Regions from separate parts of the Mesorhizobium sp. B4-1-4 genome, predicted to be linked through region 1. Evidence: predicted binding sites of a transcription regulator. Region 1 holds the regulator's gene; each other region holds the start of a gene.
The links. Region 1 encodes LexA, which represses DNA repair genes until DNA is damaged. Its sites were predicted from a motif close to TGTTCNNNNTGTGTTCNG; they were not measured.
Positions count from the first base shown of each region.

Region 2: FJW03_RS24665 (YifB family Mg chelatase-like AAA ATPase) is a predicted target of LexA. The motif match lies at 6,271-6,288, and genes of this name have one in related genera.
Region 3: FJW03_RS03295 (PA0069 family radical SAM protein) is a predicted target of LexA. The motif match lies at 5,903-5,920, and genes of this name have one in related genera.

Region 1 covers NZ_CP083950.1:1,796,496-1,806,763, reverse strand. Annotated here, with positions in the region: gene kynU (kynureninase) at 1-968, opposite strand, end outside; gene FJW03_RS08680 (ABC transporter permease) at 1,005-1,928, opposite strand; gene FJW03_RS08675 (ABC transporter ATP-binding protein) at 1,934-2,713, opposite strand; gene FJW03_RS08670 (ABC transporter substrate-binding protein) at 2,772-3,752, opposite strand; gene FJW03_RS08665 (GntR family transcriptional regulator) at 3,904-4,659, shown strand; gene lexA (transcriptional repressor LexA) at 5,069-5,806, shown strand; gene FJW03_RS08655 (ComEC/Rec2 family competence protein) at 5,800-8,259, opposite strand; gene gltX (glutamate--tRNA ligase) at 8,362-9,786, shown strand; gene gltA (citrate synthase) at 9,971-10,268, shown strand, end outside.
Region 2 covers NZ_CP083950.1:5,106,172-5,116,439, reverse strand. Annotated here, with positions in the region: gene FJW03_RS24695 (hypothetical protein) at 74-826, shown strand; gene FJW03_RS24690 (type I secretion system permease/ATPase) at 978-2,702, shown strand; gene FJW03_RS24685 (HlyD family type I secretion periplasmic adaptor subunit) at 2,777-4,036, shown strand; gene FJW03_RS24680 (DUF6338 family protein) at 4,339-4,947, shown strand; gene FJW03_RS24675 (hypothetical protein) at 5,132-5,488, shown strand; gene FJW03_RS24670 (hypothetical protein) at 5,532-6,155, shown strand; gene FJW03_RS24665 (YifB family Mg chelatase-like AAA ATPase) at 6,381-7,913, shown strand; gene FJW03_RS24660 (FkbM family methyltransferase) at 9,062-10,030, opposite strand.
Region 3 covers NZ_CP083950.1:733,534-743,801, forward strand. Annotated here, with positions in the region: gene FJW03_RS03255 (F0F1 ATP synthase subunit A) at 1-114, shown strand, start outside; gene FJW03_RS03260 (F0F1 ATP synthase subunit C) at 182-406, shown strand; gene FJW03_RS03265 (F0F1 ATP synthase subunit B) at 466-1,047, shown strand; gene FJW03_RS03270 (F0F1 ATP synthase subunit B) at 1,058-1,549, shown strand; gene FJW03_RS03275 (AraC family transcriptional regulator) at 1,695-2,594, opposite strand; gene FJW03_RS03280 (carboxymuconolactone decarboxylase family protein) at 2,593-3,144, shown strand; gene FJW03_RS03285 (hypothetical protein) at 3,223-3,609, shown strand; gene FJW03_RS03290 (ribonuclease HII) at 3,824-4,519, opposite strand; gene FJW03_RS03295 (PA0069 family radical SAM protein) at 4,674-5,828, opposite strand; gene FJW03_RS03300 (glycosyltransferase family 2 protein) at 5,977-6,504, shown strand; gene moaB (molybdenum cofactor biosynthesis protein B) at 6,640-7,194, opposite strand; gene FJW03_RS03310 (4-(cytidine 5'-diphospho)-2-C-methyl-D-erythritol kinase) at 7,196-8,083, opposite strand; gene FJW03_RS03315 (membrane protein) at 8,110-8,295, opposite strand; gene FJW03_RS03320 (S49 family peptidase) at 8,436-9,299, opposite strand; gene FJW03_RS03325 (tRNA1(Val) (adenine(37)-N6)-methyltransferase) at 9,378-10,181, opposite strand; gene FJW03_RS03330 (DUF2007 domain-containing protein) at 10,182-10,268, opposite strand, start outside.

The DNA.
Region 1 (10,268 bases):
CTGGTCTCGACGAGCTCAATGAACAGGTCGGTCAGCGCGATGCTCTTTTTGCGCACCACCGCCATGTCGACGTCGTCCCAAAGATCCAGTGCCCCCTTCAGCGCCCGCATCGAAAGCACAGGCTGCGTACCACACAAGAACCGGCGGATGCCGGTGCCGACCTCATACCCTTGTTCGAAGGCGAAAGGCCTTGCATGCCCCCACCAGCCGCTCAGCGGCTGCCGGACATCGCCGTGATGACGTTTTGCGGCGTAGATGAAGGCCGGCGCGCCCGGACCGCCATTGAGATATTTATAGGTACAGCCGATGGCGAAATCAGCGTTCGCGCTGTCGAGTTCGACCGGTAAGGCCCCGGCTGTGTGGCAGAGATCCCAGACGATCAGCGCGCCAGCCTGATGGGCCTTGCGCGTCAGCGCGGCCATGTCACGCAACTGCCCGGATTTGTAATTGACGTGGTTGACCAGGATGACGGCGACGCGTTCGTCGATCAGGTCCTCGATATCAGGCGCGTCGACCCCTTCGAGCCGCAGCACCGTACCCGGCCGTGTCGATGCGACACCTTCGGCCATATAGAGGTCGGTTGGGAAACTGTCGCCTTCGGCGACGATGACCGACCGGTCCGGCCGCATGCCAAGCGCGGCATGCAGCACCTTGTAGATGTTGATCGAGGTCGTATCGCAGACCACCGTCTGGCCGGCCGCGGCGCCGATCAGGCGTCCGAGCTGGTCGCCAAGGGCGACCGGCATTTCGAACCAGCCGGCGGTGTTCCAGGCACGGATCAGATCCTGCGCCCATTCCTGGGTCGCGGCCTTCTGCAGCTCGTTGAAGACGGCGGGGGCCGCCGCGCCGAGCGAATTGCCGTCGAGATAGATAACCCCGTCCGGCAAAATGAACCGGTCGCGCATGGCACGCAGCGGATCCGCCGCATCCATGGCTTCGACTGCTGCGAGATCGAGCATTGCACGCATGATTTCAGACATTCCCTGGTTTGTTCACGCTCTAATTTATTCACGAATGGCTTCGCGAGCCGGCGCGGATCCCCGGCTGCGCTTGAGGCTGGGCAAGGCCAGCATGGCGAGCACGAACAAGCCGGTGGCAAGCTTCAGGTCAGGCGGCGGCATGCCGGCGGCGAGGCAGAACGACACCAACTGGTAGTAGATGATCGCGCCGGCGAAAGGCGCCAGCAGCTGACGCCAGACCGTCTGCTTGCCGATAACCGCCTCGCCGATCATCAGCGCGGCAAGCCCGTTGATGAGAATCCCCAGTCCCATATTGACGTCGGCAAATCCCTGCGACTGCACCATCAGCGCGCCGCTTGACGCCGAAAACGCGCTCGCCAGCCCGACACCGCCTATGGTCGCCGCCCAGACATTGATGCCTTGAGCCTCGGCCATGTCCGGGTTGGCGCCCACCGCACGCACCGCGGTCCCCTTCTCGGTCCTGAAGAACATGTAGAGCGCCAGGAAGACGAGGAGCGCGAGAAGGCCGGCAACAACGATCTTGCTGACCGGAAAACCAGGCCGCGCGAACGGCACCCAGTCGAACACAGTGGGTGAGCCGAAGACGGAGAGATTGGACTTGCCCATGATGCGCAGGTTGATGCTGTAGAGCATCGTCATCATCAGAATACCCGCAAGAAGCGTATGGATGCGGAAGCGCAGATGGATGAAGGCGGTGCAGCAGCCTGCCGCGAGGCCCGCCACGAAGGCGACCACGATGGCCGTCAGCGGCGATGCGCCGGCAGCCAGCAGCACGCCGCAGACACAGCCGCCCAGAGGAAAGGCGCCTTCGCTGGTGAGATCGGGAAAATTCAGCATGCGAAACGGGATCATGATCCCGAGCACGACAAAGGCCAGGATCAGGCTTTGCGCCAGGGTGACCGGAATGATCGCGACGAAGCTGGTCAGAACGTCCTGAATAAAGCCCATGGTGGTCAGCTCGCCAGCAACATGCGGTCGGTCTTGACGGAAAAATGACCGATCAGATCGACAACCGTCGCCCTTGCCTTCTCCTCGCCGGTGACCTCCAGCAGGACCCGGCCCGCGTCGAGCATGATCACCCGGCTGCCATGGTCGACGGCATGTTGCATATTGTGGGTCACCATCAGCGTGGCCAGTTTTAGCGCATTGACGGCGCGCACCGTCGCCTGCATGACGATATCGGCCGTGCGCGGGTCGAGCGCTGCCGTATGCTCGTCGAGCAGCAGCAGGTCCGGCGATCCGCCAACCGCCATGATCAGCGACAGCGACTGCCTCTGCCCGCCCGAAAGCAGGTCGACTCGTGTGTCCAGGCGGTTTTCAAGGCCGAGACCCAGTATGGACAAGCGCTCCTTGTAGGACGCAAGCCGGGTGGCGTTCAGCCCTTGCCGCAAGCCGCGTTTGTGGCCGCGAAGGTCAGCCAACAACATGTTCTCCGCCACGGTCATGCTGGCGGCTGTGCCGCGCATCGGATCCTGGAAGACGCGCGCCAATTTTGCCGCGCGCTTGTGCACCGGCATGTTTGTCACATCGGTGCCGTTGATCAGGATCCTGCCGGAATCGAGGATGAGAGCTCCGGAAATGGCGTTGAGCATACTGCTCTTGCCGGCCCCATTGGAGCCGATGACGATACCGAACTCGCCCGTGGCCAACGACAGGTTGAGACCGTCCAGCGCGACCTTCTCGTCGGCCTGGCCCTTGTAGAACACTTTGCGCGCGGATCGGATCTCGAGCATCGTTCCTCCCACAACTGAAGGGTGACGGCGCCGACGCCGTCACCGCTGCAGCCCAACGTCAGTCGACGATGCACCCGCAATCGGCCATCGAAGCGGGTATCTCGATGCCGAACGCGGCCATCGCCTTGCGGGAGATCGTTGCCATGTGGTCCTTGTAAGCCGGACGCGACGGCGCGATCGTCTTCGGATCCTTGCCCTTAAGGATTTCGGCGGCGATGTTGCCGGCATTGACGCCGACCTGCGTGTAGTTGACCGCGAAGCTTGCCGGTACGGTGCCGTTGCGGACCGCGCTGTCATCGGAGTTGACGACCGGGATACCGGCCTGGCGAGCGGCTGCGGAGACAGCGGCAATCGCCGGCTGGATCAGGTTCGAAGCCGGGCCGTAGATCACGTCGGCCTTGCCGGCAAGCGAAGCGATGCGTTGCTGGATGTCATTGACGTTGTCGATGCCGACCTCCACGACCTCGAAGCCGGCCGTGGGTGCCGCCGCCTTGATCTTTTCGATCAGGGCGACGTCATTGGCCTCGCCTGGATTGTAGGGCACGCCAAAGCGCTTGGCGTTCGGCAGCAGCTTCTTGGTGAAGGCCATCACCGCGGCGACATCCTGCAGATCGCTGGCGCCGGTCATGCCTTCGTCTCCGGAGTCCCATGACGGCACCAGCTTGGCCGCGACCGGATCGGTGACCGCGGCAAAGACGATCGGAATGCCGGACCCTGCGAGCGCCTTCTTGGCGATCTGCGAGACTGGCGTGGTGATGGTGTAAATCAGCTTGGGCTGCTCCGCCTGCAGCTTGGCGATCATCTGCGGCACAAGCGATGCGTCGAAATTGGTATGGCTCTCGGTGTAGACGACGTCCTTGCCCTCGACAAAGCCATTGTCCGTCAGCGCCTTCTTGAAACCGGCTATGGCGGCATTCAACTGAGGATGCTCTCCGAAATTGGCTATGCCGATACGAATCTGATCGGCCGCGGCGCTGCCGGCGCTGACCATCAAGGCGCCTGCCAGGGCCAATCCTGACAGCCATTTCGACTTCAACATCATTTCCTCCCAGATTTGATTAGCGCCGCTTAAAGACGGCACATCAGGCGATCATGGTCAGTCCGCCGGTCCATGTCAAACATTATATATAATTCTTGCCATGCACCGCCATGATATATAATTTTCCAAGCCTGACGATGGACGGACTGCGATGCAGGATCAGAATAGTTCCACAAAGACGGAGGCGGCCTATCAGCTGCTGCGGCGCGATATTCTGACGACGCGCCTCATGCCGGGTGCGCCGCTCAAGTTGAGTGCGCTGCGCGGCACATATGGCGTCGGCTGGACGCCGCTGCGTGAAGCATTGTCTCGGCTTGAAGCCGAGCGCCTTGTCACTGCCATCAGCAATCGCGGCTTTGCCGTCGCTCCCGTGTCGCGGGCCGAACTCGAGGACCTGGCGCGCGCGCGGATGGTTGTCGAGATGCCCCTGTTCCTGGAATCGATGGAAAAAGGCGACAGGCAATGGGAAGATGCCGTTGTCACCGCTCATTACCGGCTCTCTCGCTGCAAGACCGCGGTTGACGACCCCTCGGATGCGGCCGTCGATCAGTGGGACGAAAGCCACGAGGCCTTTCACGCGGCGCTGCTGAGTGCTGCGACGTCCAACTGGCTGCTGCGATTCCGCTCGACGATCGCGGATCAGCTGCGGCGACATCATCGTTTTCTCGGCCTGGCGCCGACTTTGCGGGCAGCGGCCGGCCTCAAGCATGGCTATGGAGAGGCCATGGACGCACTGCGCGAGGCGATCGCGATCGAGCATCACACCGCGATCATGGAGGCGGCGCTCGATCGTGATGTCGAGCGGGCAAAGGCATTGATGACGGCGCATATCGGCTACACGCTGCACGTCTATTTCACAGCGAAGACAGCAGCGCCAACAACTACACCGCACGCGCCGGCAGCCTGAAAGCGGTTTCCGGATGATTTCGGCGCTTCCGCGCAGTCCGACGCTTACACACGGATCCATCCCCAAGCGAGCTGGCGAACGTTGGCGTTTTGGTTTCGTTTCGTTCCGCTGGGATGACACTGGGCGACTCCATAAATCGCCCCGTGCGCCTTTCAAACGATGAAGCCAAACCTCAACAAGGGGTGGGCCACAGGCCATTAACCAAAACGATTTCAATGCGTGTGTCCGGGGCAGAAATCGTCGGTAAGCGTCGGTTGCCGTTTGTTGCCGGCGGCAAAAATTTCGAACCCCTTAACAAATTCACTAAACTTTAAACGGTTGCGGAACACAACTGGAACAGATAGTGTTTGTTCTGGGTTTGTTTTTCGATTCCGATTCAGACCCTTCGTTCAATGCCTTGGGGGCCGCCATGCTGACGCGCAAGCAACATGAACTGCTGATGTTCATTCATGAACGGCTCAAGGAAAGCGGCATCCCGCCCTCCTTCGACGAGATGAAAGAGGCTCTTGATCTTGCCTCCAAGTCGGGGATCCACCGCCTGATCACGGCGCTGGAGGAACGTGGCTTTATTCGGAGACTGCCCAATCGGGCGCGCGCACTGGAAGTGCTCAGGTTGCCGGATTCGATCGCGCCGGGCCTCAATGCGGCAAAGAAATTTTCGCCAAGTGTCATCCAGGGCAGCCTCGGTCAGGGCAACCTTGGTCGTCAGATCAAGCCGGCGCCGTCGCGCTTGCCCGCGGCCGGCAATGACGACGATGCGATTCCCGCGGTCTCGATCCCGGTGATGGGCCGTATCGCCGCCGGTGTGCCGATCGATGCCATCCAGCACCAGACGCATTCGATCTCGGTGCCGCCTGACATGATCATGGGGGGCGAGCACTATGCGCTGGAGGTCAAGGGGGACTCGATGATCGAGGCCGGGATCTTCGATGGCGACACGGTCATCATCCGCAACGCCGATACAGCGAGCCCGGGCGAGATCGTCGTGGCGCTGGTCGACGAAGAGGAAGCGACCCTGAAACGGTTCCGCCGCAAGGGAGCTTCGATTGCCCTTGAAGCCGCCAACCCGGCCTACGAGACCCGCATTTTCGGGCCGGACAGGGTCAAGGTGCAAGGCAAACTCGTCGGGCTGATCAGGCGCTACTGAGCAGGCACTGGCGCGCTTGTATTGTCAGGCTTTTTATAGGGCGGCAGGCCCCTCGCCTCGCGCGAGAATTTGCGCTGTTCATGCCAGGGACGGTATGGCCTGTCGACGGCGAAGCTGACGATTGGTGGGCCAGTCGCCGATTGGCGGTCGAAGAAGACCGCAGCACTCCCTTTGCGAGCGAGTTGCCGTTTGGTGACGACGAGAACCAGCGGGTTATGGCAGGCGTCATAGCCGGTCGCGTCGTTGACGACGATCACGTCGGCGAAACCGCAGGCCTTCCAGGTATCCTTGCGGTCTTCGACATGCGCGACGATCGCTCCGGACGGGTGCCTGGCGAGGCAGACGCCGTCGGTGCAGTAGAACGGTGCTCCCGGCGGCAGGTTTACGGCATCGGCGATGGTGAACTGCCCGTCTGTCTTGTTGAACACCTCTGGCACGACGATGCTTTCGGATACCAATGCACGTTTCCAGTTGTCGACGGTGAATTCGTTCGGGCGTGCCCGGCTGACCGCGAGTTCGCCACCGCCGATCGGCACCGCGACCAGTCGGGCATCTTCCGAGATCAGCACATCGGGCGTGCGCGTATCCGACACAGTCAACAGGCCGGCAAGTGCGAATGGGAGTGCGGCGAGCCGCAGCCATGTCGTCGCCATCGTCGCGATGACCAGGGCGACCGTCACCAGCAGCACGGATTGCTGGGAAATCAGCCCGACCGCATCGACAGGAGAGCGTTCCGATATCCACGCCGATATGGCGATCATTGCCGTCAGGCCCTTGCCCATCAGGTAAAGGGATGGCACATCCAAGCCGAACGGCATGAGCAACGCGCTGGCGACGGCCAGGAACATCACGACCGAAACGATCGGCATGACGGCCAGATTGGCGAACAAGCTGAGCGGCGATACACGCTGGAAATGCCAAATGGCAAACGGCGCCGTAGCGCTGCCGGCGATGATGGAGGTCATAGCCAATCCACCCGTCGTCAGCAGGAATTTTTGCGTCAGAAGCCCTGGCAGGGATAGCTTCGGCGATGGCGGCCTCGTTTTTCGCGCACGATAATCCGCCCAACCGGCATAGGCGCCAACCAGGGCGGCGGTCGCGGCGAACGACATCTGGAAGCTCGGTCCGACCACCTCATGCGGCGAGACCAGTATGACGGCGATCGCCGAGATCGCCAGGTTGCGCATGGTCAGTGCCGCGCGATCGAACAGAACCGCGATCAGCATCACCGCCAGCATGATGAAGCTGCGTTCGGCGGCAACGACGATGCCCGAAATGACGAGATAGGCAGCGATCGAGAAGAGCGCTGCGGCGGCCGCGTATTTCTTCACCGGCCTTCGTGCGGAAAAATCTGGAAACAGCGCGAAGGCGCCGCGCAGCAGACCCATGACGGTGCCCGCGACCAGCGCCATATGCAGTCCGGAAATGGAGATGATGTGATAGATGCCGGTGCGCCGCATCGCCTCGTTGATTTCGTCGGGAATGCCGGCGCGCACGCCGACGATCAGTGCCGCGGCGATCTCGCCTTCGGCGCCGCCGACGATGCCCGTGATGCGGCCGGCGATGGATTGGCGGGCATTTTCCACCGCAGCGGACAGGCGAGCCAAAAGAGGCATGTCGTCCTCGGCTGTGACAATCCTGGGATTGCCGAGAAAAAACCCGCTGCCGCCGATGCCGGCGAAGTAGCTGTCGAAGGAGAAATCATAGCTGTCCGGCCGCACCGGACCGGTCGGCGGCAAGAGTTTGGCATAGCCTGATATCAACGAGCCGGCGGCCAATTCCCGCGGTATCTTGCGTGCCGAAAGCCGGACCCTTTCCGGCGCATAGCGCAGTTTCGGCCGGGCGGTGGACGTCACGTCAATGGTCAGCCGGATGCGGCCGGTCTCCATCCGGTCGAGCGAGACGACGCGGCCCGTCACCTCAGTCGAAATCTCAGAGCCCAGCATGCGTGTTCCGGCTCGCCATGTTTCGACCTTCGCCGCGAGCAGGCCCAGCGCGCACAGCAGCATCGCCGTGAAACACAGATGGGTTTTTGGCCAGGAACGCGAGGCAAGCGCACAGAGCGCCGTCAGCACGACGACCGCTACAGGCTTGGCAAAATCAGGCTCCGCCGCCAGCGAATAGTAGCCGATCACTCCGGCGGCCAGACAGACCGGCACCAGCAGAAAGGCGATGCCCCGGTCAAGTTCCAGTTCCGCCGCCTTGGCCACGCCATGGCGCAGGCGAGGCAATGATGTCAGGCCGAATTGCCGGCGTACGCGCGCAATCCTGCCTGCGGCAGGCGGTGGACTTGGCGCAGGGATATCCGCCTGCGGCTGCCGGGTGCCGGGCGCCGGCACAAGGGATGTCGGCGATGGCAACGGGATAGCCGGACGCGTTGCAAACAATGACCGTTCGCTGACGCCGGCAACAGCGTCCTCGCCCCGATCCGAGCCCCGGCCTCGTCCAGCCATCGGGTCTGCCCCTTGCACCCCTGACGCCCTATGGTACATGAACCCGCGACGCGCGAAAGTCCGCGCAACCCAACCCCGCTTCAGATGGTTTCCAAGAATTTCATGTCCGACAAGGTCGTCACCCGTTTTGCCCCCTCGCCCACCGGCTATCTGCACATCGGCGGCGCCCGCACGGCGCTGTTCAACTGGCTCTATGCCAAGCACACCGGCGGTACGATGCTGCTGCGCATCGAGGACACCGATCGCGAGCGTTCGACCGATGCGGCGACGGCCGCCATCCTGGACGGACTCTCCTGGCTCGGTCTTGGCTGGGACGGCGACGCTGTCTCCCAATTCGAGCGCGCGCCGCGGCATCGCGAGGTGGCCGAGGAACTCGTGCGCCTGGGCAAGGCCTACTACAGCTACGAGACGCCTGCCGAACTGGAGGCGATGCGCGAGGCAGCGCGTGCCAAGGGCCTGCCGCCACGCTACAACGGCCAGTGGCGTGATCGTGATCCGTCCGAGGCGCCTCCCGGGGTCAAGGGCGCAATCCGCATCAAGGCGCCAACCGAGGGCGAGACGGTGGTGCACGACCGTGTCCAGGGCGAGGTGCGATTCCCCAACAAGGATCTCGACGATTTCATCATTCTGCGTTCGGACGGCAACCCGACCTACATGCACGCCGTCGTCGTCGACGACCATGACATGGGCGTAACGCATATCATTCGGGGCGACGATCACCTGACCAATGCGGCCCGCCAGACGGTGATCTACAAGGCCATGGGCTGGGACGTGCCATCGATGTCGCACATCCCGCTGATCCACGGCGCCGACGGTGCCAAGCTGTCGAAGCGCCATGGCGCGCTCGGCGTCGAGGCCTATCGCGCCATGGGCTACCTGCCGGAAGCGCTGCTCAACTACCTGGCGCGCCTCGGCTGGAGCCACGGCGACGACGAGATCATGTCGATCAAGGATATGATCTCCTGGTTCGACATCGGCGACGTCAACAAGGGCGCCGCCCGTTTCGATTTCGCCAAGCTGGAGGCGCTGAACGGCGTCCATATGCGCCGCATGAGCGACGCGGAACTGTTCGACATCTTCATCGCCACCCTGCCCTATCTCCAGGGCGGCCCGGCGATGGCCGCGCGCCTCAACGAGCATAACAAGGCGCAATTGTTGGCGGCCCTTCCGGGTCTGAAGGAGCGCGCCAAGACGCTGGTAGAACTCGTCGATGGCGCCGCTTACCTGTTTGCGGAGCGGCCGCTGCCGGTCGACGAGAAGGCGGCGCTGCTGCTCAATGGCGATTCCCGCAAGATCCTGCGCGGCGCTCACGAAGCCTTGAATGCGCTTTCGGGCGACTGGACGGCCGCCGCCGCAGAGGCCGCGATCCGCGACTATGCGCTGGCCGGGGGCCATAAGCTGGGCGCCGTGGCGCAGCCCTTGCGCGCCGCCCTGACCGGCAAAAGCACCTCGCCAGGTGTGTTCGACGTGCTTGCCGTGCTAGGGCGCGAGGAAAGCCTGGGTCGCATATCGGATCAAATCGATTAGGAGCAAACTGGCCCAAAAAGATTGGCATTGAAAGGCGGGTTTCGCAGTGCAACATTAGGCCTTGGCCCAATCTGGCACGCACCTCCTAAAATGCGGTGGCGAATACGCGCATTGCAGTGATTTCGACGTGTCGCTTCGCAGAAATTTGCCTTTGCCGGCATGATGAAACGAGAAGGAGTTTGCAATGACCGAAGCTGCGACAAAATTGGAATTTGGCGGCAAGACCCAGGAGGCCACGGCCAAGCTGGAACTCGGCGGCAAGACTCATGAGTTCAAGGTGCGAAGTGGCTCCGTCGGCCCCGACGTCATCGACATTGCCACGCTTTACAGCACCACCGGCGCCTTCACCTACGATCCCGGCTTCACCTCGACCGCGAGTTGCGAATCGGAGATCACCTTCATCGACGGCGATGCGGGCATTCTCCTGCATCGCGGCTACCCGATCGACCAGTTGGCGGAACATGGCGACTTCCTGGAAGTCT
Region 2 (10,268 bases), 3.0 Mb from region 1:
TCGCGGCGGCAAGGGGGGCGTCGCGGTTATCTACAGGAAGTGCGAAAACGCACTTAACAGGACGGAGACGTAAATGACTGATTATACAATGCCCTTAGGCGGGGGTACGCTGGATCTATCGGGTGAAGTCAGTACCGATGGCGTCAGCCACAACACGAACGACATCATTATCGGCAGCGGTGGGAATGATACCATCATTGCTGGTCCTGCTACCGAACAATACTATACCAACAACCACGGTGACGCAAAGCTCGTCCAGGACAACGACACGATCGTAGAGTCCCAAGGCACAAACAACCTTTCGGGCGGATATGGGAACGACAAGTTCGTTTTCAACATCAACTTGCAACAGTCGGAAGCGCAGTTGCACACGGAATATTTCCATGACGGAATTGTTCCGACCCAGACGGCCGGCGCCAACACGAACGGCGTCTGGAACTCGTTCCTGTCCAACCTCGCAGAGTGGAGGGCCGCTGAGGCGGCATCGCATGGCGTCGACGTGAACACGGACACGACCCATGTCGACTACACGTTCGGCGCGAAGAACCAGCAGAGCGGGAGTGCCAACTACGACAATTCGTTCACCTGGCTGGAGAGCGGCGGTGTCACGACGAACACCAGCACGAACTACATCCACGACTTCGGCAACGGCAACGACAGCATCGCGCTCGACGTGACCCACGATGCCTTTGCGGCGGCGGGCGGCACGATCACCATGAACGGTTCGGACACCGTCATCCATATCGGGAGCTTCGACATCGTCGTTCTCGGCGTGGATCAGTCCGCAGTCGAGGGCCACATCGCCTGGGCAGCGCCGGGAGCCTGAGGCATCGTCTCCGGAGCGGCGGCCGTGATGGCCGCCGCTCCGATTGATCAACCCCGCCCGATACACACACCACAGGCTGGTTTCCGCCGGGGCACGCACAGTCGGTCCCCGAACCGACCCATTGCGGGTTCTCGTCCAGTTCAGGGCTACTATGCCAAACGACAACATGCTCACCCAGATGCTTGCCCGCTGCCGTAGCGGCTTTGTCGCGGTGGCGGGGTTCAGCCTCGTCATCAACCTGCTCGTGCTGTCGACCTCCGTTTACATGTTGCAGGTCTATGACCGCGTGCTGCCCGGCCGTAGCGTCGAGACGCTCGTCTATCTCACGCTGATTGCGACTGGCGCGCTCGCGGCGATGGGCGCGCTGGAGCTTTTCCGGTCCCGGCTGCTGGTGCGGCTCGGCGTCTGGATCGACCGCGTCCTCTCGCCGCAAGTGCTGGGGCGCAGCCTCGAGAATGCGCTGCGTGGCATCCCCTACCGGACCGAAGGCCTGCGTGACCTCGCCACCCTGCGTGGCTATCTCGGCGGCGGCGGCATCATGGCACTGTTCGATGCGCCATGGATGCCGATCTACCTTGTCTTTATTTTCCTGCTCCACCCGCTGTTAGGGCTCCTGGCGCTCGGCGGCGCCGTCGTCCTCTTCTGCCTCGCGCTCGCCAACAACGCACTGACGGCCGTCACGCTCAAGCAGGCCAACATGGCTTCGGCGCGCGCCTACCAGGGGGCCGATGCCGCCTTCCGCAACGCCGAGGTGGTCGACGGCATGGGAATGGGCGGCGCACTGATGCAGCGCTGGGACACGGCCAATGCCCATGTGCTTTCGCTGCAGTCGCGCGCCAGCGACCGCGCCGGCCTGATCAGCGCCTTCACAAAGCCGTTCAGGATGTTTCTGCAGGTCGCGGTGCTGGGCCTTGGCGCCTGGCTTTCTCTGCGCCACGAGGTTTCGCCCGGTGCCATGATCGCCGCGTCGATCATCATGTCACGGGCGCTTGCTCCGGTCGAACAGGCGATCGCCACCTGGAAACAGACGACAGGCGCGCGCGAGGCATGGGGGCGGCTCAACCGACTGTTCGAGGCTCCGCAGCTGCGCCCGGCGGGTATGGAATTGCCAAGACCGCAGGGGCAGCTTGCCGTCGAAGCAGTGACCTATTCGCCGACGGGCTCCAGGGGAGCAGTACTAAGGAACGTCACCTTCTCGCTCTCGCCCGGCAATGTGCTTGCGGTGATCGGCCCGTCGGCGGCTGGCAAATCAACGCTCGCCCGGCTCATTGTCGGCATGGCTTCGCCGCAGCACGGCCAGGTTCGCCTCGACGGTGCCGACGTGTTTTCCTGGAATCGGACCGATTTCGGCCGCCACGTCGGCTACCTGCCGCAGGATGTCGAGCTCTTTCCGGGGAGCATTCGCGAGAACATCGCCCGTATGGAGGAAGGCGATCCGGCGGCGGTCGTGATCGCTGCCAAGATGGCCGGGGTGCATGAGATGATTCTCAGGCTCCCCAGGGGATACGACACCGACATCGGAGAGCACGGTTCCATCCTGTCCGGCGGTCAGCGCCAGCGCATCGGCCTCGCGCGGGCGCTTTACGGCCGCCCGGCGCTGGTGGTGCTCGACGAGCCGAATTCCAGTCTGGACGCGGCCGGGGAAGAGGCGCTGAACCAGGCAATCGCAGCGGTGAAGGAGGCCGGCTCGACGGTTGTCATCATTGCCCATCGGCCGTCGCTGATGGCACATGTCGATTCGCTGCTGGTGCTCAACGAGGGCCAGACCCAGATGTTCGGACCGCGCGATGCGGTGCTTGCCCAACTGCGTCGTCCCGAGCCTTCAATCGCCGCGCCGCAGGTCAGGGTGGTGTCTTCAGAAAGGAGTGCGTCGTGAGGAATGCTGCCCTGCCTTCTGCAATACTGGAACTAGCGGCACCGCCGGCATATCCGCCCATTCGCAGCCATGTGGTGGGCGGCCTTGCCGTGATTGGACTGATGTTCTGCGGCTTCGGCGGCTGGGCGGCGACCGCTCCGCTGACGAGCGCCGCAGTTGCTCCAGGCGTCGTCAAGGTCGACAGCAACCGCAAGACCATCCAGCACCTGGAAGGCGGTATCATCCGGGAAATCCTTGTTCGCGAGGGAGATGCAGTCAAAAAAGGGCAGGTGCTGGTTCGGCTCGACGGGCTTGATGCGGGGTCGGACCGTGATACCATACGCGACCAGCTTGATGCACTGTTGGCCAGCGAAGCCCGCCTCTCCGCCCAGCGCGACAGCCTGGCTCAGATCGCGTTCCCGGCGGAACTGCTCGCCCGGCGGGGCGAACCGAATGTCGCCGAGGCGCTCGCCGGACAGGAGCGCATTTTTTCGGACCAGGCCGAAGTGCTGAAGTCACAGGTCGAGGTCTGGCAACAGCGGAGTGCCCAGTACGAAGCTCAGATCTCGGCGCTTGTTTCGCAGATCGACGCGACCGAGCGCCAGATACCCTCGCTTCGGGAGGAGCTGGACGGTGCCCAGATATTGTTGAAGAAGGGCTTCGGCGTGAAGTCCCGTGCGCTCGGCCTGGAGCGGCAGATCGCTGCCAGCGAGGGCGATGCCGGGGCAAACCGGGCGCGCATCGAAAGCCTCAGGCAGCAGATCGCAGAGGCCGACGCGCAGATCGAGAACGTCAAGGCCTCGCAGGTCAAGACTGCCTCCGATGACCTTCGCGACGTTCAGACCAAGCGCTTCGAACTCGAAAAGACGCTTGCGAAGATTGGTGCCCGTGCTGATCGCCGGGACATACACGCCCCAGAGGACGGCGTGGTGATGAACCTTCGTTATTTCACGCCTGGCGGGGTAATTGCGCCGGGCGGCGACATTCTCGACCTGGTGCCTGTCCAGGACAAGATGGTCCTAGAGGTGAAAGTCCAGCCGCTGGATATCGACGTCGTCCGCCCGGGTCTGCCGGCGACTGTGCGCCTTGTCGCCTTCAAGCAGCGAGTGACGCCGACGGTCGAAGGCACCCTCACCCGCGTCTCGGCCGATGCCTTGGTCGAGGAACGCAGTGGAGCAACATATTTCAGCGCCACCGTCGAGGTGAACGCCGATCAGCTGAAGGAGCTGCCGAACGTGAAGCTCTATCCAGGCATGCCCGTCGATGTCTCCATCGTGACGGGACGACGCACGATGCTCGAATATCTCTATCAGCCTTTGGCCGAAAGCTTTGCTCACGCCTTCAGGGAGGACTGAGTCGGAATAATGCGACATGGCGCGTAGGCCACCAGTCCTGGACGGGATCATCACTGACAGACTGATGCCGTCCGCACAGCTTCGAAGCGTCTCGTCTCCTTGACCGAACAGGAGAAACCGCCAGCTCTCGACAGCTGACATTCGGGCTCAGACTGAAATCGGCTGCGCCCATTGCCGCCATCAATATTCTCTAATGTCTGGCGGGTCCTTTGGGTTAACGTTTGGCTACATTAATTGCACCAGCCTAGCCGCTAATTTCCGCGCCGGATAAAATGGCGCGAATCCCTCAGGGCATGGGTTGAATGGGAAATTTCCTCTCGCTTGACGCGGTCTACGTCGCCTTCGTTTTCGTGGTGCCGGGCTACATCATCTCGTCGTTTCGAGCGCACTTCATCACGGGACAAAGGCTAGACGGGCCGGACTATTTCGTTCGTCTCCTGACCCTTAGCGCCCTGAACTTCGCCCTGTCCGGCTGGGTGATCTACCTCGTTATGAATTCAAGCGCCGACGCGCGGGTCCGGGCGCTCGCGTGGGGTTTCGTGCTGCTCGCCGCGCCGGCCCTCATCGGCTTCGCGAGTGGCATCACGTCGAAGGCCGGATGGCTTCGAAAGATCTACGGATGGGCCGGGCTTTCCCCGATCCACGTGATCCCCACGGCCTGGGATTATCAGTTCTCCACGATGTGCGGCTCATGGGTGTTCGTCGTCCTCAAGGACGACACGACGTTCGCCGGCTACTGGAGCGACAGGTCGTTCGCGTCGTCACATCCAGAGGAGCGCGACCTGCTGATCGAACACGTCTTTGACGTGGGCGACAACGGATCATGGACTCCCACAAACAAGAGTGTTCTGATCTGCGCCAGTGAGATTCGGACCATCGAATTCACCCCAGCCGAAAGGAATGGAAAATGACGAACAAAGGCAGCACTTGGCGCCCTTCGACGGCAACGACCTCCTCGGTCAACGGATATCAGCCCCAGGGTGGCAGTGGTTCTCAAGGCACAGGATCGGTTCAAGGAGGGTATCAAGGCCCGACAAGTCACAGCACCCCCTCGAACCCACCGAGCGGTGGGTCGAGCGGCGGCAAGAAGTAAACGTGAGCGCGGATTGGGATCACGACGATCTTGCCAGGCTGCTGGGGCTCGAACATGCGTTCTGCGCGCTTGCTCTGATTTCGGCCAGCAACTTCGCCTATCTTGCCGAGACCACCCCAAGCGCGGCTGTCAAACAGTTTCGGGAAGCGATCGAAGGTTCTGTGTATGATACTGGACAGGCCTCAAAAGAAACCAAGGCCGCGATGAAGCGACATCTCAAGCGCATGTTCGACCACATTGCAGGTATGGCCAAGCATGCCGATCTGGGACCTGTAGGATCGAAATGGGTTAGCGGGCTGACAAAGGAGTCAGGAACCAACCTCCTTCAGCGTTTCCAGGGAAGAAATCCCCATGCGTGACTAGAATATCAGCAAATGGTGCCGCCGCCGCCCTTCGCTCGGCTTGGCCGTCCTTGCATTCCTGACCGCATGTGGGCCTGACGATGCAGCCAAAAGTGAAAAGTTCTCGCTCATCGATGAGGAAATTTACGACGCGCCTATCAAGACCCAGATTTCACAGAACATCGTTGCCTTGGGGGTTCCCACAAAGGAAGAACTGGAAGCGGAAATCTTGAAGCGGTATCGGGCCGCCGAACAACGCACAGCGTTCCGGTATCACAGCTCCCCAACCAACATTTACCTCTATGTGTATGGAAGCGAGGAACAGGCCCGCGCCGGGCAGGGTTTGTGGATTGCGATGCTCGCGAAAAACTATAGCGACACAGGAGATCCGAAGGTAGTCATCGAGGAAGGCCGTCTCGCCGCGCTCTCCGCTGCTCCGGAGGACCGCTTTGGCTTATCCGAGGAAATGCGGAGAGCGATCTTTAAGGAAAGCGGCGAGGCGGAAGCCAGGGCGACTCGTGAAGCCATGGAGCGCGTCCCGAACACCGAACCGATGGCGCAGGCCAAGCTCGAAGTGGATCTGGCCGAGAAGTTCAAAGCCGATCTAGTTGCCAAGCAAGGAATCAGTGAGCAGCAGCTGCTCGAAATACAGGCTGAAGGTGTGACCAAGGGATGGCCGATGTGATGAAATATGCCTCGCGCATGAGGTTGCGCTACGCAGGGGAGTATGCCGCGACGATGGACTGGCCGTCTAGCATCTAGCCAATCGGCTACAAGTCCGTTGCAACTCCGCGGCGGCTTGTTCCTGTAATGTTCTTGATTTGATCAAGAAACTGTGATTGTCTGCCGAAGAGGCCATTTCGGGCCTGATCGCACGGGCTGAGGCCAGCCCGTATCCGGGGGCAACACGATGGTGGCGCGGGTTCGCACGGTCGCTTTCCAGGGCATCGAGGCCGTGCCGGTCGACGTGCAGGTGATGGTCGCGCCGGGCAAGGTCGGCATGCAGATCGTCGGCTTGCCCGACAAGGCGGTTGCCGAAAGCCGCGAGCGGGTGCAGGCGGCGCTTCATGCGTCGGGCCTGTCGATGCCGTCGAAGAAGGTGACGGTCAATCTCGCGCCCGCCGACCTGCCCAAGGAGGGCAGCCATTACGACCTGCCGATCGCACTCGGCCTGATGGCGGCGCTCGGCGCCATTCCGGGCGACATGCTGGCCGGCTATGTCGTTCTCGGCGAATTGTCGCTCGACGGCACGATTGCCGCCGTCGCCGGCGCCCTGCCGGCGGCGATCGGCGCCAATGCCGAAGGCAAGGGCCTGATCTGTCCGTTCGCCTGCGGACCGGAGGCCGCCTGGGCCGGCAGCGATTTCGACATATTGGCGCCGCGCAGCCTAATCGCGATCGCCAACCATTTCCGCGGCACGCAGGTGCTGTCGCGGCCCGAAGCCGGCATCCACGCCTCGGCGCGCGACCTGCCCGACCTCGCCGACATCAAGGGCCAGGAGACGGCCAAGCGCGTGCTCGAAGTGGCGGCGGCCGGCGGCCACAATCTCTTGATGGTCGGCCCGCCGGGCTCGGGCAAATCGATGCTGGCGCAGCGGCTGCCGTCGATTCTGCCGCCGCTGGCGCCGAAGGAACTTTTGGAAGTCTCGATGATCGCCTCGGTGGCGGGCGAACTCGGCGAAGGCAAGCTGACCGACCGGCGGCCGTTCCGCGCCCCGCATCATTCAGCCTCGATGGCGGCGATGGTCGGCGGCGGGTTGCGGGCGCGGCCCGGCGAAGTGTCGCTCGCGCATCACGGCGTGCTGTTCCTCGACGAATTTCCCGAATTCACGCCGCAGACGCTCGACGCGCTGCGCCAGCCGCTGGAGACCGGCGACTGCATGATCGCGCGCGCCAACCATCGCGTCACCTATCCGGCGCGCATCCAGCTGGTGGCGGCGATGAACCCGTGCCGCTGCGGCATGGCCGGCGAACCCGGCTATCGCTGCCTGCGCGGCGAACGCTGCCGCACCGACTACCAGGCGCGCATTTCCGGTCCGCTGCTCGACCGCATCGATCTCAGGATCGAAGTGCCGGCCGTTTCGGCCAGCGACCTGATCCGGCCGGACCGCGCTGAGAAGAGTGCCGATGTGGCGCTGCGCGTGGCGCGTGCCCGCACACTGCAGCGCGAACGCTTCGAGCGGCTCGGCGCCACCCGCGCCACCACCAACGCGCATTGCGCGCCGGCGATGATCGAGGAGATCGCCATGCCGGATGCCGCGGGCTTGTCGCTGCTCAAGGATGCCAGCGAAAAACTCGCCTTTTCCGCGCGGGCCTATCACCGCGTGCTGAAAGTGGCGCGGACATTGGCCGATCTCGACGCCAGCGAAACCGTCGGCCGCATCCATCTGGCCGAGGCGATTTCCTATCGCATGAGTTCGGAGCGGATGGCGCAGGCGGCGTAGCAAGCGGCCGTTGCAACACAGATCCGTCCACATTGAAGGAATTGAAGGGCGGATTTGCCTTCCGGGCTTCAACCGTCAAGAAGTCCCGCTGGCGGCGTGGGAGAAGCCGTCTCAGAAGATACCTGGGGTAGTTGCGAACGCCAGCCCATATAGCGGCCCCCACCAGCGCCGTGAGGACGGAGTATCCTGCCAGAGTCCGAATAGAAGGCCGGCTCAACGTTACGAACAAAATCCAAGAAGCAGAGGGGCGGGAAGGAGGTCGGCGGCGAGGTCGGCCACGATCTTGACAGGTTGAGCCAGCAACCGTCCCGATTCTGCATCTTGTTTCTGCAATTCGTGGCGATCTGCCCACCCTATGAAGCCGTTGAATTGTGCCGCTCTCAAGCGCCTTTGAGACCTTATACGCGATATCGTCGGCGATTATAGGATCGTCGGAAAAATGATTCGATATATTCCGTTTGGAACCCATCTCCACCCACGCGCGCGTGTCGGAAAACAACGCTTCCCTGGCATTGGCAGCCTGTTGTGTGGTCCCCCGCGCCAAAGTGTCTGTGCGGTCTCGGACCCCTGTTCACTCCCATCCGTCGCGAAACGGTTTCTGTCGCTCGGATGGGTGCGATTTCCTTTGGGCCGTGGCGGTGTCGATCTCGACGATGACCCGAGCGGTAATCTTGACTGTCACCTTACCTGCCTCATCATCAACGCGCGTCACGTACCCCGTTATCGCCACCTTTTCGCCGGGCTTCGCTTTCCTCGGAGGCTCAATGGCAATTGGGAGGGTGTAGCTTGGAATGCTCACACATGCTCGACCACTCCGACGCACCATCAAGATAGTCGCCGTCAGCGTCACCTCATCGCCGATGTCTATGCTCCGCCCCATACCTGGATTCCGGCACCGATGATGGGCTCATCAAGACATTGCTAATATCTAATATAGCGGTGGCGCAGTGACGCAAAGATGACAGTTGTCGCCCACCTCGCAAGGCAGAAGTTGCGGGCTCGAATCCAGTCGGGTGGTCATTCCAGGTCAACCACTGAACCCTGTTCCGCGTCAGGCGAGCGGGCGTCGAGTAACTCCGGACTGGAATTGATCCTCATGTTGAGGCCGGGGCGGATCCGCGGAACAAGTCCATTCCGATAGCGGACGCTTATATCCATCTGCTTATACGCGTGCCCACCTCCAGGAACTCACGGACAATTTCGCGTTCCATGGCAGCAGTCCTTCGTCCTTCCGAGTTCCTCATGTAGGTGGAATGGAACTCGACATAAGCGGCATGGAGATCACGATGCAGCCCCGAACGGATCATGTCGTCCAGAATCTCATACTCCGCCCCTTCGACATCGAGTTTGAGAACGATCACTTCGTAAAGGCTGCGCTTGGCTTGGATCATCCGTGACAGCGAAAACGTTTCGACGAGCTCCGGCGCAAATCGCTGCGACTGGTACAAGCCTCCGTTGTGGCCGGGAATTATAGAGCAGCCTTCGTAGGTAGGGTCCGAGTGCTCTGGCGGGGGACCGAGCAGTTCGGCATAGCCATCTTTCACGCTCGCAGCCTTGGCCACGATCTCCATGGCTCCGTTTTCCGAGCGCAAACCCTGAAGATACTCCAGGCAATTCTTGTTTGGCTCGACAAGAACGTAATCAAAGTGGTCGGGCGTGTAGTACCGGGAAAAGAACCTATACCCCTGGCCGATGTTAGATCCGCAATCGATAAACAATCCGCGACTTCGCGTTGCCGCCTTGAGCTTGGACAATGCCTGCCTTGCATCGCTCGCGACGCGATGCCGGAGCCTTTGCGACCGAATCGGCTCACTTAGCGCTAGCGCCGACAACTGGAGGAACCGACCGAGCCTCCTGGTTCTCAGCACATCTGCTATCTGGTTGATCTTGCTGATCGCCTTACCGGAGCCGTATGCCGTGCGCTCCAATGGCGGACAGGGCAGCCCGAGGCGCATGCGTTGGGTGTGTGCGAAGGCAATTGCATCGCGCTCGCGCCTGAATTCATGGAACGTTTCCTGGCCGCCCTCGCATACGCGGGCAAACCAGCCCTCAAAGCCCTCCGACAGTTCCACGGAGGTTTTGGAGCAACCGGCATCATATTCGGGGGAAACAGGCATGGCGCTTCCTGCATAGCGGTCGAAACCCGACGTTCCGTTAGGTTACGCTGATACAATGAATGTGCTGTGACAGGCGCAACGGCCCGTCAACTTCACGACTGACGGTGAAGTCCATGCGATCGGCGAGTGCGCCCTTCTCGGCGCCGAGCGCGTGGCCGGCAAACCGGGCCCGAGGGCAAATCCGAGGCGCAAAAACACCTGATCCTGCGTCGCTTTCCAGGGCGCGTGGTTGGAATGG
Region 3 (10,268 bases), 1.1 Mb from region 1:
GCCATGGCAGTGGCGTTGACGGCGCTGGAGCTGCTCGTGGCGCTCTTGCAGGCCTATGTCTTTGCGGTGCTGACCTGCATGTATCTGAACGACGCCCTGCATCCTTCGCACTAATTGGAGTTTCCGGCATGGCTGCCGGATGGAATCGCAACGGAATTTTAGATCCAAAGGAGTTGAACAAATGGACGTGGAAGCAGCAAAGTACATCGGCGCCGGCATCGCTTGCCTGGGCATGGGTGGCGCGGGTATTGGCCTGGGCAACATCTTCGGCAGCTATCTCTCGGGCGCGCTGCGCAATCCGTCGGCAGCCGATGGCCAGTTCGGCCGTCTGATCTTCGGTTTTGCCGTGACCGAAGCTCTGGGCATTTTCTCCCTTCTCATCGCGCTTCTGGCCCTGTTCAAGTAAGCCTTGCGCCATCTGGCCCAACGTCACGGCGTTCGGGGCTTGAATTTCGGGGATAGTCCATGTTCGTGACATCTGCCTTTGCGCAAGAGTCCGCGCCTGCCACCACGGAAGGCGACACGCATTCCGGTACCGGCGTGCCTGCGGAAGCACACGGCGCGTTCCCGCCATTCGATCCTGCGACGTTCCCGTCGCAGCTTCTGTGGCTGGCGATCACGTTCGGGCTGTTCTACCTCTTCCTGAAGAGGGTGGTGATGCCGCGTGTTGGCGGCATCATCGACGTCCGCAACGACCGCATCAGTCAGGATCTCGACCATGCGGCCAGGTTGAAGGGCGAGGCCGACGCTGCCGTCGCTGCTTACGAGCAGGAACTGGCGGAAGCCAAGAAGAACGCCAACTCGATCGGCCAGCAGGCCAACGATGCGGCCAAGGCGGAAGCCGAGACCGCTCGCAAGAAAATCGAGGCCGCCCTCGATGAGAAGCTTGGCGAGGCCGAGGCGCGCATTTCTTCCATCAAGGCCAATGCCATGAAGGAAGTCGGCACCATTGCCGAGGACACCGCTTCGGCGATTGTCGAGGCACTTGTCGGCGGCAAGGCCAGCAAGGCCGAGATCGCGGCCGCGGTCAAATCCGTGGCCAGGTGAGGAGCGCATCATGGACGCCACATCTCTAGCAACGCTCTGGGCCACGATTGCCCTGATCATCTTTCTGGGTATCGCCATCTACATCAAGGTGCCTGGCATGATCGCCAAGGCACTTGATGCCCGCGCCGCCAGGATCAGCAGCGAGCTCGACGAGGCACGCAAGCTGCGCGACGAGGCCCAGCAATTGCTCGGCCAGTACCAGAAGAAGCGCAAGGAAGCCGAGCAGGAGGCTGCCGCCATCGTCGCGGCCGCCAAGCGCGAAGCCGAACTGCTCGCCGCCGAGGCGCACAAGAAGACCGAGGACTATGTCGCTCGGCGCACTGCGCTGGCCGAACAGAAGATCGGTCAGGCCGAGCGTGGGGCGATTGGCGAAGTGCGTGCCAGCGCCGTCGACATCGCCGTCGAGGCCGCCCGCGCGCTGCTCGCCGCCAAGGTCGACATCAAGGCCGGGGCCGACCTGTTCAAGGCTTCGCTCGCGGATGTGAAGGCCAAGCTGAACTGAGCGGCGCGCCAAGCCGCCGACATGAAGCCGCCCGGGCAACCTGGCGGCTTTTTTGTTGTGCGCGGATAATCTCCCCCGTCCCGACCGTGAGATCGACTGCGACGAGGCAATGGAGCCGCCGCCTTCGAAGGTTTCGGCGAGCATCCTACTGTGGTTGGCTAATATCGCGCGGCGGGTGCCCGGTGACTCGGCTGAACACCCGCGAGAAGGCGGCCGCGCTGTCGTAGCCGACCTGTGCTGCGACGGTCTTGACAGGTTTGCCCTTACCAAGAAGCTGGCGCGCGATCGTGATGCGCCAGACCGTCAGGTATTCAATCGGTGGCCGACCGACCAGCTTCCGAAAATGCTCGGCGAAGCGCGTGCGTGACATGCCTGCGACTTCGGCGAGCTCCTCGAGCTTCCAGGGCTTCTTCGGCGCTTCGTGTATCGCCGTCAGCGCTTTGACGAGACGTGGGTCGGCGAGCCCGGCGAGAACGCCGGTTGAGACAACACCGCATTCGATGACGTGTCGCACGATCAGGATCAGGAGATACTCGAAGAGCCGGTCGAGCGCCGTCTGGCGGCCACCACCTTCCGCGAACGCTTCGCCGACCAGCAGGTCACAAACCGGCCGCAGCGCCGGATGCTCTGCGAGCGGTAGGACCACGCAGTCTGGCAGGCCCAGTGCAATGGGATTGCCCTCCGCACCCCCGAGTTCGACGGTTGCGCAGACGAGGTCGGCCCCGCGCCTGGAATCAACCGCGAAGTCATGGGTCCGCCCACGCGGAAAAAACAGCAGGGTTGGCTCAAGGAATTCGAGATCGGCCTCTCCGCTCCGGCTGACCCTGAGCTCGCCAGCCTTGAGCATGTGCAGATGACCCACACCAGTGAATTGCAGCGCCTGGCAGAGCGTCCCGGTGAAGAACGTCTGAGCGGTTGGCGTGACATGGGTAAAGAGGGCGGCCAACGGGTCCATTGGGACGATCAGCAAAGTTATTGGCACCGAAGAGTACCTGGAGTGCTGCATATAGGAGTGGCGTGCAATCAACACAAGGAACTCTGACATGCCCCGTATCGCTCCTATCGACACTGCCCATGCCGACGCTGCCGTCCAGACCACATTGGCGGGCGTCAAAGCCAAAATCGGCATGGTGCCGAATCTTTTTTCCACCTTCGCCCAATCGCCCGCCGTGCTGAACGGCTACCTCGCTTTGTCCGATGCCCTTGGCAAGGGTGTGCTCACGGCGAAGCAACGCGAGATCATTTCGCTCGCTGTCGGGCAGGCGAATGAATGCTCTTATTGTCTCTCAGCCCATACGCTGATGGGCAAGGGCGCAGGCTTGTCCCCGGAAGGTATTCGCAAAGCCCGCGAGGGCAGCGCTGAAACCGCGCTGGACGCGGCCGTTGCCTCATTGGCGCGTCGTCTCATCGACGTGCGGGGGCAGGTCCTGGATGCGGATCTTGTCGCAGCGCGTTCGGCCGGTCTCGGCGATGCGCACATCGTCGAGATCGTCGCAAATGTCGCCATCAATGTGTTGACCAACTACACCAACAACGTCGCATTGACGGAGATCGATTTCCCCAAGGTCGACGTCGAACTGCGCTCTGCCGCCTGACCCGATGGGCGCGGCGCACAATCGGTCCGGCGCCGCGCCCGTTTGCCCCAAAACCTTCAAACGCAATCGGAGAGTGTCATGAATTTTCGTTTCGTCACAAAGACCGTTCATGCCTTCCTCGACTATCCCGTTGCGCTGAGCCTGGCGGCCACGCCGTTCCTGCTCGGACTTGGCCGCGGCAATCCGCCGGCGCTCTGGGTGTCGGTCGCAGCCGGCGTGGCCGCGTTCATCCTGACCCTGTTCACCGATCACAGGACCGGTGTGTTCCGTGTGCTGCCATATTGGCTGCATTTGGCGGTTGACCGTCTCGTCGGAATTGTCTTCGTCGCAGTGCCCTTCGCGCTCGGCCTCCAGGGTCTGGACGCCTTCTACTACTGGGCAAACGGCGCTGCGGTTCTCCTGGTCACTCTCGTATTCAACGCTCCCAAGGGTGAGAATCGCGCGATGGGGACGGTGCACACCTGAAAGCTGGTGGGAAATCACTGGACAGCGGCCGAGTTGTCTTGGGCCGTTGCTGCTGTGACAAGGTCGGCGCTAAGCCTAAGCCTTGGCGGTACCTCCTATGAAATCGCGACCCCTGGCGGTCAGCGCCGGTCGATCCCGTTATTGGCTAAGCGAAACCAGAAGCAGCCATTCGGCTGTGCGTTATGCGGGAAGTGACCGATAGCGGACTAAGTGTTTAATCCAACCCAGCGAGGACCTCTTCTTCAATGACCTCGGCACCGCCCAGCCTGAATGGCGCGAAGGATACGCGGTGAAGCCGCGCGACCGGGCCATGCGCCTCGATCGCCGTCCGATGCCGGGCCGTGGCGTAGCCCATATGGACCTCGAAGCCGTATCGTTCGTGGTGGCCGCCGCAGCCGCACATCATGCGGTCGCGCATCACCTTGGCAACGATGGAAGCGGCCGCGATCGACTGCGAGCGCTGGTCGCCCTTGATCAGCGCGCGCCCGTCGCAAGGCAGTCCCGGCGGCACATCGCGACCGTCGGCGAGCGCGAGCTTGGGTTTTACCGGCAGGCCGACCAGGGCACGGCGCATCGCTTCCAGGCTCGCCTTGAGGATGTTGCTGTTGTCGATGCCTTCCGCGCTGATCGACGCCATCGAAACCCCAAGCGCCGAACCGATGATACGCTGGAAAAGCGCTTCGCGCTGCAAATGGCTCAGCCGTTTGGAATCGTCTAGCCCTTCGGGGATATTGGCGGGATCGAGCACCACCGCGGCGGCGACGACCGGCCCGGCCAGCGGGCCGCGGCCGGCCTCATCCATCCCCGCGACCGGCCACAGGCCGTCGGCCATCGCCTTCGTCTCGAAGGAGAAATCGGGCTTCTCGACGATTTCGAAGAGAAGCGGAGAATCGGAACGCGCGCGAGCCATGTTGCGGCGAGGTTCGCATCGGCTCCGATTCTCCGCAAGTCCCTCCGGGTCGGGTGAGGCGCCGGACCGGGAGGGCACCGTCTGCAGGCCGGGGCAGGCCGGACGGGATTTTTTTGCTTGGCAGCAATGAAACTGCCGCAGCGCTTTAGGGTCTTCAGAGCAGCATCAACTGCTCCTGGTCCTTTCCGGCCGCGACGAACTGGTCGGTCCGCAGGGTGCGCCGTTCGGCGTTGAGTCCGAGTCGTTTGGCGGTGATCTCGAAGCGGCGGCCGATCTGCCAGGCATAGGGTCCGGCGCCCTTCATGCGCTTGCCCCATTCCGAATCGTAGTCCTTGCCGTCGCGCATCGAGCGGATCAGCGACATCACGTGGCGATAGCGGTCGGGATAATGGCGCAGCAGCCAGTCCTTGAAGATCGGGCTGACTTCCAGCGGCAGGCGCAGCACGACATAGCCCGCCTCGCGCGCGCCGGCGGCACGCGCCGAATCGAGGATCCGTTCCATTTCCTGGTCGGTAAGACCGGGGATGATCGGCGCCACCATCACCGAAGTTGGAATGCCGGCATCCGAAAGCTGCCTGATCGCTTCTAGCCGCTTGGACGGCGTTGACGCCCGCGGCTCCATGGTCCTGGCCAGCATGCGATCCATTGTCGTCACCGACAGCGCCACCTTGGCGAGCCCACGTTCGGCCATGCGCGACAAGATATCGATGTCGCGCGTCACCAGAGCGGACTTGGTGACGATGCCGACCGGATGGCCGCGCGCTTCCAGCACTTCGAGGATCTCGCGCATGATCCGGTATTGCTTCTCGATCGGCTGGTAGGGGTCGGTGTTGGTGCCGATGGCGATGGTGCGCGGCTGGTAGCCATCCTTAGACAGTTCCTTGTCGAGCAAGCGTGCCGCATCCGGCTTGGCGAACAGCTTGGATTCGAAATCCAGGCCAGGCGACAGGCCCATGAACGCGTGTGTCGGCCGCGCGAAGCAATAGACGCAGCCATGCTCGCAGCCGCGATAAGGGTTGATTGACCGGTCGAAGGAGATATCGGGCGATTCATTGCGGGTGATGATGGTGCGCGGTTTTTCCACCTGCACCTCGGTCTTGAACGGGGGCAGTTCCTCCAGGGAACTCCAGCCATCATCGAAAACATGCCGGCTGACAGGTTCGAACCGGCCGGACGGATTGATGCCCGCCGACCGGCCGCGGTTGCGGTCCGGACGGATGCGCATGCCGCTCTGCTCGATCATCGCATTGGCCATCTCGGCTCTTCCTGCCCCAAAGGCGGCAATGTCGGCACGCATGATCGGTTCCATCTTTGCCCGCTCCCAAGGAGTGTCCATGTTGTGTCGAATCGCTCTGCTCATGAAATTATTCCTATTTCGCCGATGAGAACAAAGCAAGAACTTTCTATGTTGCGTTGCAAAACTGGCACTGTGCGCGGGTTTCCGCTATTCGGCTGACATGCTCAGTGTTCTCATCGAAACCCGCAATAACGAGGAGGCTCTTGCCCGCACGCTCGGCTCGCTGATTGGCGGGGCGGTCGAGGGCGTGGTGCGCGAGGTCATCATCTGCGACACCGGTTCCACCGACCAGACGCATTATGTCGCCGAGCACGCCGGTTGCCAGTATGTGGCGAGCGGCGGTATCGCCGCCGGCATCCGGCAGGCCAAGGGCGACTGGCTGCTGCTGTTGGAACCGGGCGCGCGGCTGGTGGAGGGCTGGATCGAGGCGGTCGTCGTCCACACGGCCAAGCAAACCATGGCGGCGCGCTTCTCACGCGCGCGGGGCAGCCGCGCGCCGTTCCTGGCCCGGGTCTTTTCGGGAAACCGGGCGCTCGCCGAGGGGCTGGTGATCAGCAAGCGTCAGGCCACGTCCCTGTCGAAGAACGCCGGCAGCGCCGAGGCTCTGGCGCGCGGCCTGGCGACAAAGAAACTCGACGCCGAGATTTGGGTCGCCCAGGCCAAGCAGGAACACCGCTCTTCGAAGTGATATTTTGCAACGGCTGTTTCGCATTGCAGAAAACGGCTGTTTCGCATTGCAGAAAATGTGACGCGGGTTAGCGGAGGCGCCGGTGCCGTTCCGTTTTTGGAAATGGCGCTTGGAAAGCCATTCAGCCTTTGGTTTTCATGGAGCGGCTTTTCCGCGCCGCAGATGCTCGTCCAGGCGCGGCATGATCTCGACGAAGTTGCAGGGCATGTGCCGGTAGTCGAGTTGCGCCTTGAGGATGCCGTCCCAGGCGTCCTTGCAGGCGCCGGGCGAGCCCGGCAGCACGAAGACGAAGGTGGCGTTGACGACGCCGCCGGTCGCCCGGCTCTGGATTGTCGAAGTGCCGATCTTGTCGTAGGAGATGCGGTGGAACACTTCCGAAAAGCCGTCCATGCGCTTTTCGAAGATCGGCTCCAACGCCTCCGGCGTCACGTCTCGGCCGGTGAAGCCGGTGCCACCGGTGGTGATGACGACGTCGATCCCCGTGTCCTTCGACCAGCCAAGCACCTTGTCACGGATTTTGTCACGGTCGTCGGTAACGATATCGCGGGCGGCCAGGATGTGGCCGGCCTCGGTGATGCGGTCTGCCAGCGTCTGGCCGGATTTGTCGTCGGCGAGGCCGCGCGTGTCCGAAACGGTCAGCACCGCGATGCGCACGGGAATGAAAGAACGGCCCTCGTCAGTCGTGGCCATCTCACTCAGCCTCCGATGTCATGCTGCGCGTTGCCGCGACGAACCAGTCGGGCTGGCGGCTTCGGATCTCGGCGGCCGCGCGCTTGGCGACATTGCCGGTCTCGAACAGGCCGAAACATGTCGCGCCCGATCCGGACATGCGCGAAAATCCTGATCCGGCCTTGTTCAGCCATGAAAGCGCCCTGCCTATGGCGGGCTGCATGGCAACGGCCGCCGGCTCGAGATCGTTGCGGGTGACCTCCAGCCAATTGCGCAGGCTGTGAAAATCGATGCTGCGCGGCAACGGCGGCAATGGCTCGTTGTCGCGATGGGAAAGCGCCGCGAAGACGTCCGCTGTCGGGAGCGGCATTCCAGGATTGACCAGCACCAGTCCCAGCGCTGAAAAGTCCGGCACCATCGACAGTTCGTCCCCAATGCCGCGCGCCACCAGCGGCTTTGCCGCCAGGCACATCGGTATGTCGGCGCCAAGCGAGAGGCCGATCCGCGCCAGTTCGGCGCCATCGATGTCCAGGCTCCATGTCCGTGCCAGCCCGCGCAGGGCCGCCGCCGCGTCGCTCGATCCGCCGCCGACGCCGGAGGCGACCGGCAGGTTTTTCTCGAGCCTGATGACGACGGGCGGAGTTCTTTCGGATGCAGCCGATTTTCGCAAGGCATCGCGCGCCTTGAGTACGAGGTTGCTGTCGTCCAGGGGAACTGCCGGCGCATAACGGCCGGACACGATGAAATCGTCGCTGTCGGCGAGCGCGATCTCGACCCGGTCGCCAAAACGCGTGAACACCGCCAGGCTTTCGATCAGGTGATAACCGTCGGGGCGCCTGCCGGTGATATGTAGCGCCAGATTGATCTTGGCATGCGCATGCCAGGTGCGCGAACCGATGTCGGTGTCCACGGCGTCAGTCGTATGGGGAATGATGTTCAGTCCTTGGCCAGCCGGTATTCGCCGGTCTTCGGATCCTTGACCAGCGTTCCCATCGCGCCATTGGCCGCCTGCTTTTCGGTGCGCCGCACCTTGGCCGTCACGCGTTCGGCTTCCCTGACGAAAGTGCGGTAGCCGAAATAGGCGGCGACGCCAACGACGGTGAAGAAAATGATCTGCGGCATGTCAAAACTCCTCCCACGCTGGGCCGGCGAATGCGACCGGTCGGGTCGGTTATGCATGTTGTCCAAAAGTGTGTTCGGTTTCGGGAAGACAACAATGCATTAGACTTCAAGCCTTCATGCTAGACGGTTTTACCGGCTTTTCAAAGCCCGAAGCGAGCCCACAAGGCGCGCTCTTCCGCCGCATCGATGACGCCGCTGGCGGCCGCGGCGGCGATGTCAGGCGCCGAAAAGCCCTTGCTTGAGCCGAACAGGCCGAAGCGACCGAGGAAACCATGCGGCGCCGATACCAGTCTGAGTTGCGTCTTCGTCCCGAACCGGGTCTTCAGCACCGTGCGCATGTCGCCGAGCGCGTCGACGAGGCCAAGCTCAAGACCCCTTTTGCCGGTCCAGAACAGGCCGGTGAACAGGTCCGGATCGTCCTTCAGCCTGGTACCGCGCCGCTCCTTGACGAGATCGATGAACGTGCCGTGCACCTCGAGTTGCAGTGCCTTCAGCCGCTCGACGTCTTCCTTCTTCTCGGGCTTGAACGGATCGAGCACCGCCTTGTTCTGGCCGGCGGTGTAGACACGGCGCTCGACGCCGATCTTCTTCATCAGCTCCGGAAAGCCGAACGAGGCCGAGACGACCCCGATGGAGCCGACGATGGAGGACGGATCGGCGAAGATCTCGTCGCCGGCAACCGCGATCATATAGCCGCCCGAGGCCGCGACGTCCTCGACGAAGACCAGCACCTTCTTGTTCTTTTCGTTCGCCAGGTCGCGAATGCGCTTGAAGATCAGCCGCGACTGCACTGGCGAGCCGCCGGGCGAATTGATCGAGATGGCGACTGCCGGCGCGTCGAACGAAAAGGCCTTCTCGATGAGGCCAGCGGTGGAGGCCAGCGACAGGCTCGGCCGGAACGGACCGCCACCGGCCATGATGGTGCCATGCAGCCGGATGACCGGAATGGTGACGACGGTGGAGCGCCAGGATTTCGGCAGCAGTCGGTTGAAAAGACGTTTCACGAGAGGACGGTCTCCGGTCGATGGTTGCAGGCATGTAGGGATTTCCCGGCCAACGGCAATGTGGCGGCCAGGAATAGCTCAATCTCCAAACAGCGAGGCGAGACCATTGGTGATCATTTCGCTGCGCTCGTCAGGGCCGTTGCCCGACTGCGGGTGAAGCATCAGCGGCGGCCGGATGGCGAGTTTTCCGCGCGCGCCAAGCGATGCGCGCACGACGATGCGGATCGCAGTCGCGTCGGGGCGAGGGTGCACGGCCAGCATCTCGGCGTCGCCGAATCGGCCGGCGATCGCATCGAGAATGGCGCCGAGCTGTTCGGGTCGCGCGATGACGGCAAGCCCGCCGCGCGGCCTGACCACCGCCGCCGCGCTGCGGATCCAGCTTTCGAACAACCCGTCTTCCATGACATGGGCTTCCTTCCGCAGGCGCTCTGGCGTGGCGCGGTCCCGTGCGGCGTTGAAGGGCGGGTTCATGATGACGAAGTCGAAATCATTGTCGGCGAGGCCGGCGGCGGCCCGGGCGCGGCCCGACACCGTGACATCGGCGACAAGCACGGCTGCGCGATCGCTGAGATGCGCATTGCCGGGATGGGCAAGCGTGGCTGAGGCGAATGCCGCCATTTCCGGCGCACGTTCGACAAGCACGGCAGCCGCCGCACCCGGGCAGCGCGACAGCACCGCGAGGCCGGCGGCTCCGGCGCCGGCGCCGAAATCGGCGAGGCGTCCGCCAAAGGCGGATGGCACGGAGGCCGCCAGCATCATTGCATCCATACCGGCGCGGTGGCCGCCATGCTTGGGCTGCACGAGCCAGAACCGGCCGCGATGGAAGGCGTCGACCGTATGGGCCGGTGTGTCCGGGGCGAGGGCGGCTGGCGCGGCCGACATCTATTTTCCGCGAATCTCGTTGGCGATGCCGGCGTCCCTCAGGATGCGCCGCGCGGCGTCGGCCTGCTCGGCGTCGACCATGACGCG